One region of the Acidisarcina polymorpha genome, then DNA from elsewhere that is predicted to be linked to it. Evidence: riboswitches for the same ligand, from Rfam matches in the RefSeq annotation. Region 1 holds a riboswitch; the other holds the start of a gene.
What was found. A riboswitch is a leader RNA that binds a small molecule or an ion and turns the genes downstream of it on or off. The one in region 1 is predicted to bind cobalamin.

Region 1 (3,298 bases):
GAGAGTCCTTCTATGCTCCCGGAGCATAGAAGGATTGCTGCAAAGTATAGGTCAATTCTGGACCACTTGCGTCAAAACATGAGGTTGAAGATGCGAACAACTCGCGCCGGCGTTCTCCAGTTCTAGCGATACGACAACATAAAACAGCAGAGAAGACCGAAGTTGGCGTGAGCGTCTTTAGCTATAAGTCCCTGCCACTCTAGCCTCGAAAAGGCTTACGTCGCATTGAAGGAGTCCTGAAATTGCTACAACCGACCACCCCTACTGAAGAAGTCATCAATCATAACGTTGTGAAAACGGAAGCAAAGCAAGGTCCGATCCTTAAGATCGGCGAATGGCAACTGAATTGGAAAGCCCAGGGCGCGAACACAGGCTATTCATTCTCTATCTATGAGACGACACTTGGAGCCGGCAACGGGCTGCCGTTACATAAGCATCCATACCCGGAGTTCTTTTATCTACTTGAGGGGAGCCTTGCATTTTGCCGCTGGAATAATGCTGGGGCTGCCGAGTGGATTCAGTGTGAGACGGGCGATAGCATCCTGGCACCCCCAAATGCACCGCACACGTTTTTTAACAAAAGTGCTCTACCTGCGCGGTTTCTGAGTGTTTCTACCTATCATCATGAACGCATGCTCAAAGATGCGATCAACCCTGGTGGTGATCTGAACTACCTTCCTTCGCAACTTTCGACTGCAGATTTCGAGCAGCTCTTCAAGTCAATGGAGAAGGACCAGGTCTACGTCGTCGCAGACCACGCCTAAAAGGATGGTCAGCAGAGAAGGACGACTGCCATTGTTGCGCTGAGGACAGTAGAGCCAATAATAAGCCTGAGCTGATGAGAGATCGCTCTCAACAACTGAGGAAGCCGGGATTCCGCTCGGCTTCCTCTCGCACCTTCCACTCAAAGCCATGGACGCAAGTCGTCACTTCTTGGTGGCCTTACGTGCGGTCTAGAAGCGGCTCCAGTCTTATTTCACCGTCGCGGTTGAACGTACAGTACGACCATCAAACACCTTTATAGAGATTGACAGATTTCCGATAGACTACTTGTTGAGCAGGTCAGATCACTCTTGGGTGGTTTGTGAATGGGGAAGCCGGTGTAAATCCGGCGCTGTCCCGCAACGGTGACGGAGTGTTCACTCCGAAGTCCGACTACCAGCCTGCCGCCACCACCATGGAAGCGTTTGTCGCTGACCATGGGTGCGTTTGAGCCTGCCGCTCTCGTGGACTAGAACGGTAGACACTGCAACAACGCGTGCCAGCAGGCATGTCGTTGCGGCCTGCGCATGGGTGGTTTTCCAGCTCTAAGGAGAACCGCGTATGACTAGCAATACCCCTCTAAGAACTTCTTCTCTCGGATTCCCGCGCATGGGCGGCAAGCGCGAACTGAAGTTCGCCCTTGAGTCTTTCTGGAAAGGCAAGACGACGGAAGCTGAACTTCTTGCTATGGGGAAGAAGCTTCGCCAAGATCATTGGCTCCTCCAGAAGGAAGCGGGCATCAGCGTTATCCCTTCCAATGATTTTTCCTTCTACGACCAGGTGCTCGACACCCTGGTAATGATTGGCGGCACGCCGGAACGCTTTGGTGCCCCGCCCAATTCGCTTGTGCAGTATTTCGCTATGGCGCGCAACAGTGAAGAGCAGACCGCGATGGAGATGACAAAGTGGTTTGATACGAATTACCACTATCTCGTCCCTGAGTGGACCTCTGGCCTAACCTTCCGGGCGAACACGAGCAAGCTGCTGAGTGAAGTTCGCGAAGCCCGCGCTCTTGGCATTGAAACGCGCCCGGTGCTGATTGGTCCCGTAACGCTTCTGCTGCTTGGCAAGGCGGCGCCAGGTGTAGACATCACGCTGCTTCTTCCAAAGCTGACTGAGGTCTACAGGCAGATCATCGCAGAACTTCACGCAGAGGGTGTGACCGACATCCAGATGGATGAGCCGATGCTCGTGACCGATCTCGGCCCATCTGAAAATCAGGCCTTCCGCAGCGTTTACAACCAGCTCAATGAACTTCCAGTGAAGCTCATGCTCACATCCTTTTTCGGTGGCCTGGGTGACAACCTCTCGCTCGCCGTCGACCTTTGCACAGCAGGGCTGCACATCGATGCCGTCCGCGCACCGGAAGAAGTCTCGGCTGTGATTGACTCTCTCGGCACCGACCAGACTCTTAGTCTTGGGGTAGTGAGTGGGCGCAATATCTGGCTGACGAACTTCGCTTCAACTCAACCCTTGATCCGCCTGGCGGTAGAGGCGTTGGGCCCCGGCCGCGTCATTGTTTCGACGTCATGCTCGCTGCTGCATACGCCACACGATCTGCAAACGGAGAAGAAGCTTGATCCACGCATCAAGAGCTGGCTCCGCTTCTCGGGCGAAAAACTTTTTGAGCTTGTCGCGCTTGCCTCAAGCGATGAGGAAGCTACGAAAGCAAATGCTGCTGCCGTAGCCGACCGCGAAGTTGCGGAGAGCAGCAGGAACACCGCCGTTCGCAAGCGCTTGGCAGCGCTCGCCGCGGGAGACTTCACTCGTGTAAGGCCATATGGACAACGAGCTGAACTGCAGAACGCAAGGCTGAAGCTTCCACTGCTGCCGACGACGACCATCGGTTCCTTCCCACAAACGACCGACATCCGACAGCAACGCGCGGCGTTCAAACACGGCCACATCGGCCGCCAGCAGTATGAGGATTTCCTGCGCAAAGCGACGGAACATTGCATCCGCGAGCAGGAGCGCATCGGCCTAGATGTGCTAGTGCACGGTGAGTTTGAGCGCAACGACATGGTCGAATACTTCGCGGAGTACCTCGATGGCTTTGCGTTTACAGAGAACGGTTGGGTGCAGAGTTACGGTTCAAGGTGCGTGAAACCACCCGTGATCTATGGTGACGTCTCGCGTCCGAAGCCGATCACTGTGGAGTGGTCGAGCTACGCGCAATCTCTCACGAAGCGGCCGATGAAGGGGATGTTGACCGGGCCGATCACGATCCTGCAATGGTCGTTCGTTCGTGACGACATTCCTCGTAAAGATACTGCGTGGCAGATCGCGATTGCGCTTCGTGACGAGGTTGGTGATCTTGAAGTTGCGGGCCTCCCGATTATTCAGGTGGATGAACCTGCGTTGCGCGAGGGTCTTCCACTACGCCGTTCTGAATGGGCACTCTACCTGGAGTGGGCCGTCGAGGCGTTCAAGCTGACCACCAGTGGGGTTACGGACGCCATGCAAATCCATACGCATATGTGCTATTGCGAGTTCGAGGACATCTTGCCATCTATCGCTGCGTTGGACGCGGACGTGA
Region 2 (3,298 bases), 2.2 Mb from region 1:
TGACGCCCGCTAGCGACGCGGTTGAGGATGACTCCAGCCAGGTGCAGCTCTGGATCGAAGAGTTCAAACCCGAGTACCACCGCGGCGATGCTTCGTGCGCTCTTGCTTGCGTCGAGCACCAGAACGACGGGCAATCTCAGCAGCTTCGCGATCTCGGCGCTGCTGCCTGCTTCTGTCCCGCCGTCCTTCCCGTCGTAGAGGCCCATCATGCCTTCCACGAGGAGAATATCCGCTCCCACGGAAGCCTGTTGAAGCACGTCGCAATTGGCATCTTTGCTAAGCATCCAGGTATCGAGATTGCGGGCGATTCGTCCCGAGATTCGGGTGTGATGGCCGGTGTCCAGAAAGTCCGGGCCGCCTTTAAAAGGCTGGACCGTATAGCCGCGATGGCGCAGTGCCGCGGTAATGGACATCGCGACGGTCGTCTTGCCGACCCCGCTGGATGTCCCCGCAATCAGGAAGCCTTTCATCGTTGCGCTCCGTCCAACGAACCTTTTATGGTTAATGGCAATCCAGCAACCATCAGCAGGACGGTATCAGCAACCGCCGCAACGCGCTGGTTGACTTCACCGATCAGATCGCGAAAGCGGCGGCCCAGTGCATACGCGGGGACAACGCCACTCCCGACTTCGTTCGATACTAAAATCACGCGACATGGGACCGTTTTGAGCGCCATGCAGAGATCGTCAATCTGGGCCTGCAAGCCGGGTTCGTCGTTTTCGTAGGACTCGAGCAGGTTGGAGCCAAAAAGGGTGAGACAGTCGACCAGGATCGTGTCGCAGTCACGCTCGTGCGAACGCACGATTCGGCCGACGGCGAGAGGCTCCTCGACGGTGATCCAGTGGGCTGGCCGTTCCGAGCGATGACGGGCGATCTTACGGTGCATCTCTTCGTCGTCGCGCCGCTCCGCGGTGGCAACAAATACGACCCGGCTGGATTGATCCGCCAGTTGTTGCGCGTAGCGGCTCTTGCCGCTGCGGACGCCGCCTAAGACAAGGATGACCGAATTTCCTTGGATCTGCTGACTTCCCTGGATCTGCTGCATGTGACGCTGCTTCCTGACTTCCGACGCGCGGAAAGCAGAGCGGGAACTTAGGTGTAGGCAGCGGCTGCACTGCCTATGTAGGGCGTGCAAGCATGCTCTTCAACTCTCCCATCGAAGTTGAATCAAGCCCGAATCTTCTGGCCGGTCTTCTGACTCACGCATCAACGAACTCGGACGGCCTTCCCAGGATCCTCGACCCAAGTGGCTTCACATAGATTGCCAAGTTCTCAGCGCATACAGCTACGGGGTAGTGACGGACTCACACCGTCTTCCCGAACACCAGATAACCAAGTATAGCTTGATCGAAGAGGCCTCGGTATCACAAAACAGCCTCCAACTGGATCCTGAACAAGCCTCCGTGTCATCGCCCATTCCTGGCTTGAGCGATCTCGATTGGTGCATCCTCTGCCTGCCCAAGTTCACCGAGCGTCAGGTAACGCGCGCCCATCATTTCCGCCAGTTCAGTGCATCTGCCAACCCGCGGCCCCGCGCTCTCGGTGTCCACGACGATTGCCTTGCAGTGGATCCCGGCGGCTATTTCTGCGGCTTCCTGCCAAGCATCTCCACCATGAAGAGGAATATTGGCCCGGCCGTCCGTAAGCAGAATAAGGAGTGTGGATGGGGTGACCAAATTTCGCGCAAGATCGAGGGCGGCGGCCAAAGGGGTTCGGCCACCCGTAGGAAGATATTCCAGCTTAGTGAATGCGTCAGCAAGTACCTGTGTCGGCTCCAGAAGCACCTCAGCGGAGACGCCCCGGAACACGACCATGGCAACTTCGTCGTCACGCTTGAACGAGCGTGTCAGCAGGCTGGAGATCGCGCCCTTAACCGTCCGCATCTTTTGTTGAGCGGCGTGGGAGCCACTCGAATCGATCACGAAGAGATAGCGGGTTCCCGCGCGTGATTTCCTCACCCGTTCCTGCAAATCCTCAAGCCGTGGCTGTGCACTTCCGGTCTCGCGCAGGCTATGACTCAGAGTGGCAAGCAGATCAAGCTCGACGGGTCCGCTCGACCGCCTATTTCCAGCAACTGGGCCTAGAAACGATGCGTCCAGCCTCGGTCTTCCTCCGCTGCCAGCCACTGCGCTAAAGTTAGCCTCGATCGCCGGCGTTTGCGCCAGGCGAGGAGGGAAGATGCGTTCGATGGCAGGTTCGGCGCCTGAGTCCGGAGCATTCTCCGGTGGAGACGGTTGTTGCGGAGCTGCTTGCGGAGGATATTGCGGGGTTGACGAACGCACACCCTCGCGCAGTCGATGATTCAGGGCTAGCGGTAAGACCGCGGCAACGTGCAGTGACTCAACCGAAGCATCGCCGTTGAGAGCGGCATAAGCGATGGCCGCCCGCACCACCGCCAAATCAGCGCGCATCGAGCGGACGCCACGCTCGCATACGGCGGCGCTGATCTCTCCAAGCACGGCGCTCGAGCAAGCCGTCTGGTCGAGAGCGGCTCTGGCAGCGGCGATCCGATTGCGCAACCCCTGCTGGTCTCCGGACCATCTCTCCGTGAATTGAACGGGATCGTGCTCAAAAGCGATCCTATGCTCGAGAACCAGCCGGCGTTCGGCAAGATCAACGGGAGCAGCGACGGTGACCGATAGCGCGAAGCGATCAAGCAACTGGGGACGCAGAGAGCCTTCTTCCGGATTCATGCTTCCGAGCAGGACGAACTGCGCTGGATGACTGGCGCTGAACCCGTCTCGCTCCAATACATGGACGCCGCTGGCGGCGGCGTCAAGTAACGCGTCGCCGAGGTGCCCGGGTAGCAGGTTCACCTCATCCACGTAGAGGACGCCGCCGTGCGCCTCCGAAAGCATGCCCGGTTTGAGGACCGGGTTCCCCTTGAGCGTCTGCTCGAGGTGGAGCCCTCCCAACAGCCGGTCTTCCGTAGCCCCGACCGGAAGATTGATAAAAGGCGCCGGAGCCGGCAGCAATGCAGCGAGCGCCCGCGCCGTGGTGGTTTTGCCGGAGCCCTTGTCTCCCCGCAGCAACACGCCCAGCCGCCAATCGACTGCGGCGAGCAGAAGAGCGAGCTTCATCTCGCTTTGACCGACGATTGCCGCAAATGGGTAGGTAGCCGGTCTCATGAGACTGCCTCGCGCTTCCGTTCCCCTTGCGCCTCAAGCAGGGCTTCTGAGTCGAGTAGAACTCCGCGTAACGCTGCGAGAGTTTCCGGCGCGGGATGCTCCCACAGTTCACGCTTCGCGGCTTCAAGCAGGCGCTCGGCAATCGCGTTCAAAGCCCATGGGTTGGATGT

Region 2: it holds a riboswitch for cobalamin, as region 1 does, so the genes downstream of both, cobU (bifunctional adenosylcobinamide kinase/adenosylcobinamide-phosphate guanylyltransferase) here and metE (5-methyltetrahydropteroyltriglutamate--homocysteine S-methyltransferase) in region 1, are expected to answer to the same signal.

What each region holds. Positions count from the first base shown of each region.
Region 1 covers NZ_CP030840.1:614,150-617,447, forward strand. Annotated here, with positions in the region: gene ACPOL_RS02745 (cupin domain-containing protein) at 243-764, shown strand; cobalamin riboswitch at 1,045-1,181, shown strand; gene metE (5-methyltetrahydropteroyltriglutamate--homocysteine S-methyltransferase) at 1,324-3,298, shown strand, end outside.
Region 2 covers NZ_CP030840.1:5,495,438-5,498,735, forward strand. Annotated here, with positions in the region: gene ACPOL_RS23395 (cobyrinic acid a,c-diamide synthase CobB) at 1-470, opposite strand, end outside; gene cobU (bifunctional adenosylcobinamide kinase/adenosylcobinamide-phosphate guanylyltransferase) at 467-1,045, opposite strand; cobalamin riboswitch at 1,168-1,344, opposite strand; gene ACPOL_RS23405 (ATP-binding protein) at 1,407-3,128, opposite strand; gene ACPOL_RS23410 (cobaltochelatase subunit CobN) at 3,125-3,298, opposite strand, start outside.